One region of the Shinella agrisoli genome, then DNA from elsewhere that is predicted to be linked to it. Evidence: riboswitches for the same ligand, from Rfam matches in the RefSeq annotation. Region 1 holds a riboswitch; each other region holds the start of a gene.

Evidence for each region. A riboswitch is a leader RNA that binds a small molecule or an ion and turns the genes downstream of it on or off. The one in region 1 is predicted to bind cobalamin.
Region 2: another riboswitch for cobalamin. It lies ahead of ACIIOY_RS23980 (hypothetical protein); the one in region 1 lies ahead of metE (5-methyltetrahydropteroyltriglutamate--homocysteine S-methyltransferase).
Region 3: another riboswitch for cobalamin. It lies ahead of ACIIOY_RS21150 (CbtB domain-containing protein); the one in region 1 lies ahead of metE (5-methyltetrahydropteroyltriglutamate--homocysteine S-methyltransferase).

What each region holds. Positions count from the first base shown of each region.
Region 1 is NZ_JBJIEP010000017.1:86,083-88,336, reverse strand. It holds gene metE (5-methyltetrahydropteroyltriglutamate--homocysteine S-methyltransferase) at 1-1,449, opposite strand, end outside; cobalamin riboswitch at 1,549-1,762, opposite strand; gene ACIIOY_RS18285 (aromatic ring-hydroxylating dioxygenase subunit alpha) at 1,816-2,254, opposite strand, start outside.
Region 2 is NZ_JBJIEP010000031.1:29,499-31,752, forward strand. It holds gene ACIIOY_RS23970 (glycoside hydrolase family 94 protein) at 1-594, opposite strand, end outside; gene ACIIOY_RS23975 (hypothetical protein) at 593-799, shown strand; cobalamin riboswitch at 1,002-1,222, shown strand; gene ACIIOY_RS23980 (hypothetical protein) at 1,321-1,536, shown strand; gene metH (methionine synthase) at 1,619-2,254, shown strand, end outside.
Region 3 is NZ_JBJIEP010000022.1:62,329-64,582, forward strand. It holds gene ACIIOY_RS21145 (peptidoglycan-binding domain-containing protein) at 1-985, shown strand, start outside; cobalamin riboswitch at 1,065-1,430, shown strand; gene ACIIOY_RS21150 (CbtB domain-containing protein) at 1,478-1,654, shown strand; gene ACIIOY_RS21155 (CbtA family protein) at 1,667-2,254, shown strand, end outside.

The sequences.
Region 1 (2,254 bases):
GAGGAAGGCCTGATAGTCCATGTAGCTCAATTCGCCCTTTGCATGGGCGGCGCGGGCCTTGCGGACCTCGCTCGTCTGCGGAAACGAACCGATCGTCGTCGTCGGGAACAGCGGCAGCCGGACCGCATCCGCCTGGAGCGTGCGGCGCTGCTCGAAGGGGCTCGCGCGCGTCTTCATCCCGTCATCGATGCCGGCGATCCGGCCCTGCACGAGCGGATCGGTCACCTTCGGCGAAGACGCACGGGCGGCAACGGCTTTCGAGGCGTCGTTCAACGCCTCCCGCACGGCCTCCTTCCCCTGCGCAAGCCCCTTGCCGAGGGTCGAAAGCTCGCCGAGCTTCTGGGTGGCGAAAGCGAGCCAGCCCTTGAGGTCGCCGTCGAGCGCCGTTTCGAGCGCGAGGTCGATCGGCACATGGAGGAGCGAGCACGAGGCCGCGACCTCGACGGCATCGGCTCCACGCGCGGAAACCAAGGGCGCCAGCCGGTCGACGATGGCGGCAAGGTCGGCGCGCCAGATGTTGCGCCCGTCGATGACGCCGAGCGAAAGCACCTGGCCGGCCCGCACGGCCGCGGCGACCGCATCGAGCTGTTCCGGCGCGCGCACGAGGTCGACATGGAGGCCGGCGACCGGAAGGGCGGCGGCAGCCGCGAGATTGTCATCGAGGGCGCCGAAATAGGTCGTCAGCATCAGCTTCAGGCCCGGAACGGCGGCGGCAAGGCGCTCATAGGCCATCTTGAAGGCGTGGCGCTCACCCTCCGTCAGATCCAGGGCGAGGACCGGTTCGTCGACCTGCACCCAGTCCGCGCCGGCGGCGCCCAGCCTGCCGAACAGCTCTTCGTAGACCGGAAGCAGCTTCGCCAGCAGGTCGAGCGGCTTGAACGTGGCGGGACGGGCCTTGGCGAGCTTGAGGAAGGTGACCGGGCCGAGCACGACCGGACGTGTATGGATGCCGAGCGCCTTGGCTTCCAGGAAGTGATCGACCGGCTTGTGCGAGGTGAGCCTGAAGGCCTGGTCCTCGGAGACTTCCGGAACCATGTAGTGATAGTTCGTGTCGAACCATTTCGTCATTTCGAGCGCCGGGACGCCGTGGCCGTGATGCGCATGGCCGCAATCGGCATGCCCATCGCCCTGGCTGCCGCGGGCCATGGCGAAATAGAGGGACAGCGGCACGTTCCCGCCGTTCCAGCCGTAGACGGCGGGGATGGCGCCGACCATCACGGCCGTATCGAGCACGTGATCGTAGAAGGAGAAGTCGCTGGAGGGAATCCGCGTGATCCCCAGGTCGCGCTGGAGCGCCCAGTTTTCGGCGCGCAGCCTTTTCGCCGTTTCGAGGAGGTCGTCTTCCGTGACCTTTCCGGACCAGTAGCCTTCGAGGGCGAACTTGAGCTCGCGGTGGCGACCGATGCGCGGGAAGCCGAGGGAGGCGACCGGCAGAGTTTGATGTGACATTGTCATACCCCATTGGTTCGTGGGGGCATGGGTAAGCGGACGCGTGCGAATGCCGCCGCTATCGGGCAGCCGCAGCAACCACCGGGACACCCCGCCCGTGGACGTTATGTTGTCTTGGCAGGTCTCCTGGCTCGCGGGTCGTCGCCCTGTCCGTCTTCCCAAGGCTTTGCCTCAGTGACATCGGTGGACAGCGGCTCGCCGCTTACAGTTGCGGGGGCAGCCCCGGCATTGCCGACGGATCGACGCACCGGATTCCCTCTTAGCCCCGAAGACGGCGAAGTCGCCCCGGGGAACCATGACGCAGGGATTTCGTCTCAGAACGACGGGAATGTCAAGTCATATAAAGAAATCTTTATATCTTTATTTTCAAGCTCGGCTGATTTCGTCCAGATACCAGCCGATATAGCGCAGCTCGTTGTGCTCCATGGGCGCGATCGGGCCGGGCACGAAATAATGCGACCGCACGCCCCGCGCCGTGTGCTCGATGATCGCCTTGTCTTCCTCGGTCGTGACCTTCCAAAGCCAGGTGAGCCTTGCAATATCGTAGTCCCTGCCCTCCTGCGCCTTGCCGTCGACGAGCCAGGTCAGCTCCATCTCGCAGGTCTCCGCCGTCTTCGGGATGAAGCGGTAGATCATCCCGTGGTCGGGATAGCAGACGAGGAACGTCGTGCCGCCGAGATGGATGGAGGTGACGCCTCCGTCGAAACCGGTGAAGCGCCCCATCAGCGGGGCGACCGCCTTGCCGTCCTGACTGCCGCTCTCGACGCCGTCATAGAGCGCGTAGCGGAAGGCGTGGATCGCCTCG
Region 2 (2,254 bases), on a different contig from region 1:
CATCTTGCGCGAGCGCTCGACGCGGCTGGAGATGCGCCGGAGGTTTTCGAGCAACACGAAGCGGACGAAGGACGGCAGCGCCCACAGTTCGCCGATCTTCAGCGCGTCGAGCTTCTGGAAGCCCTGCACGAAGGCGGTGAGGCTCTCCTCCGAGACGCTGCTGTGCGTATGGGCGACATAGAGCCAGGCGAGCGCCAGCGCACGCGGGAGCCGCTCGCCCTCGACCTCGATGGTCGGAAGCTGGCGGAAGAACCGGCGGGGGAAGTCGCGCCGGACCTCCTGGATCGCCTCTTCGACGACGTAGTAGTTATCGAGCAGCCATTCGGCGGCGGGCGTGATCTGCGCGCCCGCCTCCACGTCCTTCGCCGTCGCCTGGTAGACGCGGAAGATCTCCTTCTCGTTCTCCTTGTGCCGGGGGCGGAACTCGAAGGGCTGGAAGCCGGGCAGGGATGCCGTCCTGTCGCGTGCGAGCGCTTCGCCGCGCTCGGCCAGCTCCTCCAGCGTCAGATAGGTGGCGCGGATCGAATCGTTGTAATCGATCTGCTTGGCGTCGGCGTCGCGCGGGGGAGCTGGCGGCGTATTGTGAAGGGGCATGTTTCTGATTCTGGATCCGGCCATGTTGAACCATCCGGCGGCGGCCTTTGCGCCGGATGGTCTTTCGCGGGCAGACTTCATCTTGGTGCCGCGATCAGCCATGACACCGGACGGCGCCCTGGCAGCGCTTCACGGGTGGGCATGGCTCAGGCGACACGCTGGTTGGCATCCTGGCCGCGTGGTGCATGAAAACGGCATTTTTTAGCCGCAAGGACAGAGACTTGCAACATGTCAACGGGACTGGATGGCGCAGCATGGACCCTCATTTGCGGTTTTGGTGAATCGCCCATCCCTCCCCCGGGCGAGCCCGCGCATGATGCGGGTCGAGGCCAAATGCGCGGGGAAAGGAAAAGTTCCCGCGCCTGTGCATGACCGCCGGGGCCATTGACTTGCCCGCATGCCCAAGCCAGTCTGGCCGCCGTCAGGGTCTTCCGAGTCGCGTGCGGCCCGGAGGCTAAGAGGGAAGCCGGTGCGAGGCTCCGAACAGGAGCAGCAAGGCCGGCGCTGCCCCCGCAACTGTGAACGGCGAGCTTCTGTCGCTCGATGCCACTGGCGCGAAAGCGCCGGGAAGGCGGGACGGAAGCGATGACCCGCAAGCCAGGAGACCTGCCCTGACAGCTCGTAACGTCCATGGGCGGGGTGTCCCAAGGGTGCGCTTGCTTCGCCCGTCGGCGAAATCCAGCAGCGTGCGTCCGGCCATCCCCCAATTTTCCGATTGGGGAAGACATGTTTGCATTCACCGAAACCAAGCCTTCCGGCACCGCGGAGCCGGAAGCCGTCTTCATCTCCTGGCTGCTCTGGCAGCCGCGCGGAGCCGACCTTGCCGCCGAAGCGCTCAAGGAGGTGCAGAAGCTGGCACGGTACAAGGGCGCCGATCCGCATATCGCGCGCCTCAGGGCGCTGTTCGCCTCGCTGGCCGGCGCGGACGGGCCGGTACACTAGGCCGCAAGCCATAAAGACATATTGACATAAACATATCTTTATGTGACTTCCGTTGCAGCAAACCGCACCGGAGGGCTTCGCCATGGCCGATTCACACCTGGACACCCTGTTCGGTCCCGAACTGCCGCCGCGCGACGGCCGCGAGATCCTGGCCGCGTTGCAGGCTGCGGCCCGCGAGCGCATCCTCGTGCTCGACGGCGCCATGGGCACGGAAATCCAGACTCTGAAGCTGGTGGAGGAAGATTTCCGCGGCGACCGCTTCGGCGACTGCGCCTGCCACCAGCAGGGCAACAACGACCTCCTGACGCTGACCCAGCCGGCCGCGATCGAGGACATCCACTACCGCTATGCGCTCGCCGGCGCCGACATCCTCGAGACCAACACCTTCTCCTCCACGACGATCGCCCAGGCCGACTACGGCATGGAGGTGATGGTCTACGAGCTCAACCGCGACGGGGCGCGCCTCGCCCGCCGCGCCGGCCTCAGGGCGCAGGAGAAGGACGGCCGCCGCCGCTTCGTCGCCGGCGCGCTCGGGCCGACGAACCGTACCGCCTCGATCTCCCCCGACGTCAACAATCCCGGCTACCGCGCCGTCACCTTCGACGACCTGAGGATCGCCTATGCCGACCAGGTGCGCGGCCTCATCGACGGCGGGGCCGACATCATCCTGATCGAGACGATCTTCGACACGCTGAACGCCAAGGCGGCGATCTTCGCG
Region 3 (2,254 bases), on a different contig from region 1:
GGAGGCCGCGCGCGTGAAGGCCGAAGCCGACCGCAAGAAGGCCGAGGAAGCCGCTGCCGCGGAAAAGGCACGTGCCGAGCAGGAAGCCGTCGCGCGTCGTGAAGCGGAAGCCAGGCGCGCCGAAGCCGAGAAGGCCGCCGCCGCCGAGAAGGCGCGGATCGAGCGGGAGGCCGCCGCTGCGCGCAAGCTTGCGGAAGAGAAGGCCGCCGAGGTGGAGCGGCTGAAGGCCGAGGCCGCCAAGGCGGCAGCGGATGCCGAGGCCAAGGCTGCGGAAGCGGCGCGCCTTGCGAAGGAAGCGGAAAAACGGGCCGCGGAAGCCGCCGCTGCCGAGAAACGGGCCCAAACCGGCGCAGCCGCCACCGCCGGACGCGACGCGCAGGAGGGCGAGAAGGACGACCTTGCCGCCGGGAAGGCGGATGCGGCCAAGCGCGAGGAGGAGGCGTTCCAGAAGGCCGTGCTCGAAGGCACGGAGAATGCGTTCCGCGCCTACATCGCGCAATATCCGAAGGGCCGCTTCGTCGCGGACGCCCGCGAGCGCCTTGCCGCGCTGGCAGGCACCGCGCGGCAGGAGACCGCGACGGCGACCGTCGAGACCGAACGCCGGGCGGCGGAGGAGCCGGCGGTCGATCCGCGGGAAGCCTATCTCGGCCGGTCGAGCCGCGTCCAGGCGCAGCGCTGGCTGAGCATGCTCGGCTTCAACACCTACGGCGCCGACGGCGTCTTCGGCCCGCGCACCCGCTCGGCGATCGCCGCCTGGCAGGGTGCGTCCGGCTACCGCGCCGACGGCTACCTCTCGCGCCGGCAGTTCCGTGCGCTGCGCGAGGCCGCGCAATATGCCGAGGCCCGGCAGAACCGCCAGCGCCGCTACCAGCGGGACTACGACGTGCTGGAAGGCCCGGTCGACGGGTACTACGACGGTCCGTACTACCGCGACGACGGCTATTACAACGGCGGCGGGGGCATGGTGATCATTCCCGGCTACTGAGACTGCGCCGGCCGGACGGCGGTTTCAGCACAGGCCGTGCCGCTGCCGGTCGATTGACTTCCCGGGGGCGGAAGCATAATCATCCGGACTATTGGATGGTTCCCGGGTCCGGAAACGGATCGGGGAGTAAATGGGAATGTGACGCGGCGGACCCAACCAGGGCGCTGCAATCACGGCCGACCCCGCGACTGTAGAGTGGCGAGGGACGCCCGTCCGCTGGGAGGACGCGGCGCGCAAGCGGGGCAATGGCGCTCCGGGGACCGCGCCTCGAAAACCAGCCGGAAAAGCCACTGGGCAGCATCACGATAAACCGGGGTTGGACGCCTCTATCTCTACGAATCGTCCGCCTTTTGTGATGCCGGGTCCGGGAAGGCGAGGGCGGACCCGCAGGCGCTTTGCGCCGGACGCCGCGAGCCAGGAAACCTGCCAGCCAATGAGGGCATGTCGCCCGACCCGGGGAGGGGCTTCCCCAACGCCTGCACGGAGGTTGTCATGGCTGTTTCCACCACGTCTTCCATTTCCCTTTCCGCGAACGACCGCCTCATCGCCGGCATCGTCGCGCTCGTCATCGGCGCCTTTCTGGTCTTCGGCGCGGGCCTTGCGAATTCGGCCGTGCTGCACGACACGGCGCACGACACGCGTCACTCCTACGGCTTTCCCTGCCACTGAGGAGTTCTTGAGATGATCGTTCGTTATCTCCTGGCCGCACTGGTGGCCGGGCTGTTCTCCGGCGTGCTCATGACGGCCGCCCAGGAGGCGCGGGTCGTGCCGCTCATCCTTCATGCCGAGGAATTCGAGGGCGGCGAGGAGGCCGCGCCGGCAGGCGAAGGCGGCACGCCCGCCACCGAGGGCGCGGCCCAGACGCAGGACCATTCCTCGCTCGGCGCGGCGCTTCTGGACGTTGCCGCCCATCTCTCGCCCGTTTCCCTCGCCCACGCCCATGACGGCGAGGAGCACGAGGAGGGCGGCATCATGTTCGGCATGAGCCGCTTCTCCGGCACGCTGCTCGCAAACCTCGTGACCGGTGCCGGCTTCGGCCTCCTGCTCGCGGGCTTCAGCCTCGTCTCCGGCTATCCGATCACCGTCGCGAACGGCGCGCTCTGGGGAGCGGCCGGCTGGCTCGCCGTGCACATGCTGCCGGCCATCGGCCTGCCGCCGGAGCTTCCGGGCTTCCCGGCCGCGGACCTCGGCGATCGCCAGGTCTGGTGGGTCGCGACCGTCATCCTCTCGGCCGCCGGCCTCTACCTCCTGTTCCTGAAGCAGGGTATC